2 regions of the Clostridium felsineum DSM 794 genome follow, and region 1 is predicted to be linked to the other one. Evidence: riboswitches for the same ligand, from Rfam matches in the RefSeq annotation. Region 1 holds a riboswitch; the other holds the start of a gene.
The links. Region 1 has a riboswitch for cobalamin ahead of CLFE_RS15305 (ABC transporter substrate-binding protein). Riboswitches for the same ligand answer to the same signal wherever they lie in the genome.
Positions count from the first base shown of each region.

Region 2: linked by a shared signal. The riboswitch ahead of CLFE_RS09600 (energy-coupling factor ABC transporter permease) and the one ahead of CLFE_RS15305 (ABC transporter substrate-binding protein) in region 1 are both predicted to bind cobalamin.

Region 1 is NZ_CP096980.1:3,217,923-3,222,331, reverse strand. Features, by position in the region: gene CLFE_RS15310 (FecCD family ABC transporter permease) at 1-182, opposite strand, end outside; gene CLFE_RS15305 (ABC transporter substrate-binding protein) at 198-1,616, opposite strand; cobalamin riboswitch at 1,772-1,949, opposite strand; gene CLFE_RS15300 (VOC family protein) at 2,112-2,501, shown strand; gene CLFE_RS15295 (hypothetical protein) at 2,513-3,313, shown strand; gene CLFE_RS15290 (hypothetical protein) at 3,327-4,148, shown strand; gene CLFE_RS15285 (phosphatase PAP2 family protein) at 4,150-4,409, opposite strand, start outside.
Region 2 is NZ_CP096980.1:2,037,590-2,041,998, forward strand. Features, by position in the region: gene CLFE_RS09585 (polysaccharide deacetylase family protein) at 1-144, shown strand, start outside; gene CLFE_RS09590 (superoxide dismutase family protein) at 250-798, shown strand; gene CLFE_RS09595 (hypothetical protein) at 911-1,891, shown strand; cobalamin riboswitch at 2,118-2,303, shown strand; gene CLFE_RS09600 (energy-coupling factor ABC transporter permease) at 2,426-3,106, shown strand; gene CLFE_RS09605 (hypothetical protein) at 3,099-3,410, shown strand; gene cbiQ (cobalt ECF transporter T component CbiQ) at 3,411-4,184, shown strand.

The sequences.
Region 1 (4,409 bases):
CATACGATTTGATAGTTGCCACTTTTAAAAGAGCTAGTTCTAAAGAGAATTTTAATAACCTCATTAAAGGATATTTTAAGTGAACCCATGCTGATAGAAAATATAAAAGTTAAAAAGAAAATTATAAATAATAGAAGTAAAATAACTAAATTTTTTGTATTTCTTTTAGGCTTAAGATCCATAAGAGCCTCCTAAAATTAATAGTGTGAATAGTGTTTTTGTTTGTAACCCTTAAAGCTTTCGGGATGAAATATTGATGACAAGTCTTCTATGAGTTCAGAGGTTTTGTCTGTAGCCTGATAATAATCCCGTCCAAGGCACCATACCTTTTTATCCTTAACAGGTTTTGTGTCTTTTAGTACTGGAGCTTCATTTAATACAGATTTAATGGATGGAGTGTATTCTTTTGAAGAGGAATAAATAAGTACATCAGCATCCTTTGCTTTTGCGTAGAAATTTTCAAGAGTTATGTACCCACTTTTTGTATTTAAATCCTTAAAAACATAATCTCCACCAGCTAAAGCAATCATTTTAGCAGCATATGAATCTTTAGCGGGAACATAAACTTTACCGTTATCAACCATTCCAAAAGCAACTTTCGTCTTTTTTTGTGAGGATATTTTATTTTCAATAGCCTTAACCTTTGATACTTCAGAATTAAAATACTTTTCAGCTATATCTTCTTTATCATAAAAGGCAGCTAAAAATTTAATCCATTCTAATCTTCCAAGAGGATCTTCTTCTAAGTATTCATTATCAGCGGCATAAGGTATTTTAAGTTCATCAAATTTTTTCATCATATTATTAAGACCGTAGTTTCCACCATAAAGAATAGCTAAATCTGGTTTTAAAGAAGAAATTTTTTCGTAATCAGGAGAAGTGGTATCTCCAACATAGGTTATTTTATTATCCTTAAGTGCTGATTTTATATCATTTATTTCCCATTCAGCTTCTTTTAAATTCACAGCTTTTATACTTTTTATTTCATCAAGTGGACGAAGTAATGCGGCTTCAGTAGAAGAAGATACAAGTATATTAGAAGTAGGATAGTTTATTATTGTATTATTTTTGTATATATTAGGAACAGCTTTTCCTTTTGGTGCGAGTATTATAACTTTATTGTTGCCGTCAGTAATTTTTTTAAATCCACCTTTTAGGTATTGTATTTTAAAGGCTTTTGTATATTTTAAAGGTACTTCTTCTAAGAGGCTTACTTTACCGTCAGAATAGGTTATTTTTGCATCAAGTATATCTGTTAAAAAGTCCATTGAAACATATACATCTTTATTTTTTACCTTGGGTAAATCACTCATTGATATTTTTGAAGAATTTAAATATGCTGTAGTATTATTTGTAGATAATTTTATAACATCCGTGTCTTTAGTGGCGGTAACGTTATTTCCTTTTATTGATACATTTCCACCAGTGGTTTTGAAAGCATCTTTTAAGGAAATATAGGTCTTTCCATTGTAGTTTATTAAAGCTATATTGGTTTTGTTTACATTGGAATTATTAGCTGAGGAATTATTTTCGTTTTGAGCATTAGAACATGAGGCTAGTATAAGCATCATTATAAGAAGTAACGTTGAAATTAAAGTATTTCTTTTTTTATACATGAGAGTTCTCCCTTCAAATGAGTTAATTAAGACTTCAAAGAGGAGCTAAATTTATATGCAAAATAAAAAACTCCGCCATTGCGGAGAGCCAATTCATATACATATACAAACATATATTTATAATAATTATGTTTATGGATTTTACTTCCCTCCGAAGTTCCATAATACTTTAGGTAGGTCTCCTGACTCACAGTTTAGCCTCTACCATCCTTCCCAGAATAAGTCCAGTGGATATTGGTTTTGTACCTGTATACAGTAACGGGGGTTGCATCGGATTTTCACCGATTTCCCTATTAAACCTAAAAATTAGGTGCCTAAAGCATCGTATTACATTTTTTATATTTATGCTTAGTATATCATGTTATTTTGTGAATTACAATTAACCGTATATTCAAAAAATGTAAATTGTAACTACCTTATGTTATGGTATAATTAATGCTGTGATTTAAGTTAAAAGAATTAAGATTTTGTAAATAGAAATATAGGAGGATGGATATGAGAATTGAACATGTAGCAATTTGGACTAGAGATATAGAAAAATTAAAAGAGTTTTATATTAAGTATTTTAATGGAACTACAGGAGAGAAGTATATAAATGAGAAAAAACATTTTGAATCCTATTTTATTAAATTTGATGAGACTGCAAGACTTGAAATAATGAGTATGGCATCAATACCAGATAATTTAAACAATACTGTAGAGCAATATATTGGTTTAACACATATAGCTATTTCAGTAGGAAGCAAAGAGAAGGTAAATGAAATTACTGAAAAGCTTAGACAGGATGATTATAAAATACTAGGAGAACCTCGAATGACAGGTGATGGATATTATGAAAGTATAGTTTTAGATGTTGATAATAATAGAGTAGAGATAACCGAATAGGAAGTGAAGAAATGAATCCAATAGTAAATTTAATTATAAGAACGTTTATAGAAACAATATATCTAACAGGAATTATAATAGTAGCTGGTTTTATATTAGGTTTTCTTAGAAATAACACCATAGCAAATTTACAAAGAAGTTTTGGAATGAAAGCTGTTATGATAACCGCACTAATAGGAACTCCAATTCATGAATTAAGTCATGCCTTAATAGCTATTATATTTGGACATAGAATTGTGGATATAAAGTTACTTCAAAATCCAGATAAAACAGGAACCTTAGGATATGTTAATCATACTTATAATCCATCAAATGTATATCAAAGAATAGGAAATTTCTTCATAGGCGTTGCACCAATATTTGGGGGTATAACTGTAATAATGGCGCTTCTTAAATTGACTACCCCAGTTGCATTTGATAATTTTATGATGACCTTAAAACAAAATTTGAGTATAAATATTTTAAACAGTGATTCAGTTCATGGTGTTTTAATTTCTAATATAGCAGTTATAAAAAGTATATTTGCTCTTTCTAATTTTAAAAATCCATATTTCTATTTATTTTTGCTTGTAGCTATATGCATATCTTCACATATATCTTTAAGTAAAGCAGATGTAAATGGAGCATTTGTAGGACTTGTATCAATATTTATGCTTATACTTGTTGTAAATGTAGTTGGATTATCTAAGTATATATCAGGAGCATTAATGATTAAGTATAATGTTTTAATGACAGGTTTTCTTTCAGTAGCAATAGTATTTTCATGCATTACATTTTTAATTAGTTTGATTTTTAGAGTTTTAAAGTCATAAGAGGTGTGTAAAAATGGAAAGATACTCAATAACAGAAATAGCTGTACTTATTAGAACCTTAATTGAAGCTGTATATTTTATAGTTGTAATAGTTAGTTTTAGTTTTGTTATGGGAGGATTTAGAAGTATTATAGTAAGTAATCTTAAAAATAGTATTGGAAGTAAAGCTGTAATGATAATGGGGGCAGTGGGCTCCACCTTTCATCAACTTATGCATGTTTTTATGGCTGTTGTATATGCTCATAATATAGAAGATGTTAAATTAATTAAAGAGCCTGATAAAAACAATACACTTGGATATGTAAAATGTTTTAAGAAGAATGAAAATTTCTATCAAAGATTAGGGGATTTTTTTATAGGCTTAACGCCTTTTTTGTTTGGAATTATAGTGACTTTTATTGTAATGAAAATTAGTATTCCGAATGTGTTTAATGATTTTTGTGTAGTAGTATCAAAAAATGCGAATTCTTTAACTTTGGATTTTGACACTTTAAATGGAATAAAAAATGCTGATGAAGAGCTTCTCAAAGTGTTTTTTAGTGTAACTAACGCTTATAATGTACACTTTTTTGCTTTTTTAGCATTAGCAGCATATATAGTTTTAAGTATGTCACCGGACAAAGGTGACATAAGAGGTATTTTAAGGGGATTTTGTGTTATATTTATTTTTATTGCTATATTGAATTTTATTGATGCTTTTAATTTATCAAATTATTCATTTGCTATTGATATAATTAGAATAGGAATACTTATATTAGGCTTTTTTGAAATATCTATGATAATACTCTTTTTTATAATGCTTTTTAGTTTGATTTTAAGGGCAATATTTAATTAATTTAAGTACAGTATATAAAAATATAATTTATTAAAGTAAAAAGAATCTGTGATAAGGTAATTCCAAGGATGAAACCAGCAATTATATCCGTTGTATAGTGTACGCAAAGGTATACCCTTGAAATTGCAATCATAGTTGCTAATATAAAAAAAATAATTCCTAAATTATTAAAATAAAAGTGAAGCATATTTGCAGCAGCGAAGGATGAAAAAGTATGACCTGATGGAAAAGAGTAAGATAAAGGTTTTGTAATTAAAATAT
Region 2 (4,409 bases), 1.2 Mb from region 1:
TTATCAAATCTAAAAAAATATACAAATTATGATACAGTTGTGTTATTAATGCATGATACTACTCCTAAAACAACTACAGTAGCAGTTCTCCCACAGATAATTCAATATTTAAGAGATAGAGGATATATATTTGCTACATTGTAAACAAAATTATTGAAAAATAATAAGTGTTTCTGATTATAAATAAAGTAGTAACTCTTAATAAATTAATGCATAGAATAAAGTGTAATATTTAAATTGGAGGCACATATGTATTTTGACCAATATAAATGTCCATTTCTAAATGATGATTATTACTTTGATTACAGGTCTGAGGATGAACTATATATGAGACCTGTAAGGAGAGCACAAGCTAATATAGTAGGAGGAGCAATAGCACCTAATATTAGGGGAGTTGTTATTTTTACAGCTGTAGCTAACGGAACAGAAGTTTCTGTTGTACTTAATGGACTTCCACCATATAGACCTGCAATGGGTGGAAGACCTCAGGTTGGTCCTCATGGTTTTCATATACATGGAATTGGAGATTGCACAAAAGGAACAGCGCTTAAACCATTTCCAAACACTGGAGAACACTGGAATCCAACTAATCAACCACATGGCAATCATGCGGGAGATTTCCCTGTAATTTTTTCGAATAACGGTTATGCCCGTATGACATTTTTTACAAACAAGTTTAGAGTTCCTCAAATTATAGGGAAATCTGTGGTGATTCATGAAAGTCCAGATGATTATAGAACTCAGCCAGCAGGAGCATCTGGTAGAAAAATAGCATGTGGTGTTATTAGAGCATTATAATAGAAATTCTATAAAGGAGTCTTCTTATTAATAATGTAAGGCTCCTTTTAATGTTGTGTTTTAGAAAGAAAATATAGTATAATATGATTTACATATTTTAAGGAGGAAGACTATGAAGTACGACATACCATTTTTACAAAAATCAAATTTAAAATTAAAAAGTAAAATCACGTACATAGTTTTAACAATTTTTATGTTAGCAATGGCAGCAGTATTTTTCACATTAATCATGCAAAGTAGCTTTATTTTTGGATTTTTATTTGGAGTTTTCATGGCAGCTATTGGATTATTTATGGGATATTTGTTTATATATGCTGGGCTACTAAAGAAGTTCTATATTAAAATGACAGATCAGTATTTAGAAGTGTCCATGCCATTTAAGACTAGAAAAGCATACTGGAATGAAATTTATAGCGTAGAAATATATAGGATAAATAATAATACAGCTGTATCTATTTTATTAAAGAAAGACATAGGCAAGGCGAGGAAGAGAACAGTATTTAATAATTTTAATCAATTATATGGAATTAACCCATATTCTTTTCAAATATCATTATCGTTTTTTGAAGATATAGATTTAAAAAAATTTATAACAACAATAGAAATAAAGAGAAAAGAAAATTTTGATCCTAATATAATAGAGGAAAATATAATAGAGGACAATGATTATAAGGAGAATAAAAATAACATACTTAAGGCAGTCATAGTATCCATTATGGTTACTCTTGTTTTAGGAGTTATTTATGGATTTCTTATATGTAATTCTAAGAAAAACTACATAGCAATACCTATGTTTGGTAGTGCAGTTATAATAGCTGTTTTTAATAAATATTATTTAGAGAAAGCTTTTAGTTTAATAGTAAGGTTTGTAGTTGGAATAGTTTGTTTAATGCAGATTCCCATAGCAATTATTTCAGCTTGTCTATTTGAAGGTGGAGCTGATTTTAGTATTAGCTATGTTATTTATATAATTAGAGCGTACTATGAATATGTTATATACGATACAATGAAGGCATTTGGGTTTATTTTTGCAGCAGTAGTTTGTTTTGGTATTGGTTTCTTTGCTGGACGAATTAGCATAAGTAAGAAATAAAATATATTACAAACAAGCTTTTATGCATAAATAATAAAGCATTAGTTATTAAAAAATGTTTTAGGTTTTAAAAGTTATTAATTAAAATGATTATAGGGGCTGGTATTATATATCAGCTTTTGTTTTGTTATTTATATACAATTGTATTTCTATGGTTTATATGGTAGCATATAAAGTATTAAGATTATATTAAAATTTAATAGAAAAAGAATATAAAAATTTTAGTGTACTGCTAGAATTTGTGGGTTCAACTAAATTTTTTAGTTGATTAAAAAGGAATCAGGTTAAAATCCTGAGCGGTCCCGCCACTGTAAGAAAGGAGTTTAAGTACAATAGGTCACTGGGAAACTGGGAAGACGTACTTAAATTATGATTTTCAAGCCAGGAGACTTGCCATATTCTATTATATTTTTTCTACGAGCGATAGGAGGAATAGTCATGAAATGTAATTATATAATTACTATATGCATATGACCTTTTAACGTTTAGTTGAGGGTTTTTTTTATTTTACATAAATTAAAGGGAGTGTTTTATATGCATATAGAAGACGGTATATTATCATCAGCAGCATGGGGAACCTGGTATGCTGCATCAGCTTTATTTGTTATTCCAGGTGTAAGAGAAATAAAGAAAAGATCAGAGAAAAATTTATACTATAAACCATTTTTATCAATGGTTGGCGTGGGGGTTTTTGTAATATCCTGCATGCATATACCTGTTCCTGTGACAGGATCCTGTTCTCATCCCTGTGGAACACCGCTGGCAGCTATATTAATAGGACCTTTAGCTACTACTGTTATAACAGCAATAGCTCTGCTGTTTCAAGCTCTGTTTTTGGGACATGGAGGTATAACAACTATTGGAGCAAACAATATTTCAATGGGAATAGCAGGAGGGTTATCTGGATATGCTATGTTCAAGCTTTTAAAGAAATTTAATGCACCTTTGTGGTTAGCAGCTGGAATGGCAGGTTTTGTTGGAGATATTGTCACATATTTAGTAAGTGCATTAGAACTAGCAATAAGTTTGCATGGACATACATCTATATTCAAGCAGTGGATGATATTTTTTATGGGATACGGTCCAACACAAATTCCACTAGCCATTGCAGAAGGAATTTTCACTGCAGCAATAATAAAGATAATGCTTAAAAGAAGACCAGATATTTTAAACAGTTCTATGAGTAACATAATAGGGAGGAGTAAAGATGAATAGTAAAAATCAAGTTAAGTGGCTAGATAGTTTTACAAAAACCCTATTAGGAATAATGCTTGTAATTCTTATATTTATTTTTATATCTGGTAAATATATGGATATGCATAAAATGGAGGCATCTGGTACTGATGATAAGGTTAATTCTATGGCATCAGGAAAGCATCATCCATTTATAGAACTTCCAGGGGATGCAGAAGTAGGAGCTTTTTCAGTTGTTAATTTTTTTGCAGGAATTATTATAGGACATCACTGGGAAAAGTTATTTGGAAAATCAAAAGAAGAAAATGTTCAGGAGAAAGCTTAAATGAGTCTTTTGGAATTTAAAAATACAGCTGAAGTAGAAAGTTTCGTTCATAGGTTTGATGGAAGAGTGAAAACTATTATATTCTTTATAGGTATAATAACAGTAGTAATGCTTTCAAAATGGTATGTCATTTTAAGTTTCTGGATTTTTTCATTATTATTGTTTTTTAGTGCAGGAATTAATATGAAAAAACTTATCCATAGATTATCTATGCCAGCTTTAATGGCAGTCATTGTTTTTGTAAATGTAAGTTTTACTAATGGAAGTCACTGCATTTATACCTTAAACCTTGGATTTAAGCTTAATATTTATTTAGAAGGATTACAGTTTGGTAGTATAGTCTTTCTTAGAGTAATTGCAGCAGTTACTCTAGGATATTTACTTATTTATACTACTCCTATGACAGAAATTCTTGAAACTTTAAGGATATTAAAAGTGCCTACTACCATTATAGATATAGCTAATATGATGTATAGATATCTTTTTATAATAGAAGAAGTAAGAGATAACATGAATAGAGCTCAAATATGCCGAATGGGCAAAAATGCTTCTCCTTATAAAAGACTAATAGATTCAGGAAAAACCGCAGCCTACGTACTAATTAAATCATTAGATAAGAGTACATCCATATATAAAGCAATGATTTCAAGAGGCTACAATGCAGAGACGACGCACTTTACTTTTTTTCGTGAAAAGATAAGGTTTCAGGATAAAGTTTTTATAATATTAGCCATAGCATTTATAGCCATAGAAATTATAGCTAATCAAATGTGAAACTAAAGCTATATTTGTACAGATTATAGAAAGCACCAACTATAATTGGACAAAGATAGCTTAAAGTTGAACTTGAGTTAGCTAGTGTCAATCAAATGTGAAACTAAAGCTATATTTGTACAGATTATAGAAAGCACCAACTATAATTGGACAAAGATAGCTTAAAGTTGAACTTGACTTAACTAGTGTCAATAAGATGTGAAATAAGCTGTACCCATATTTAAA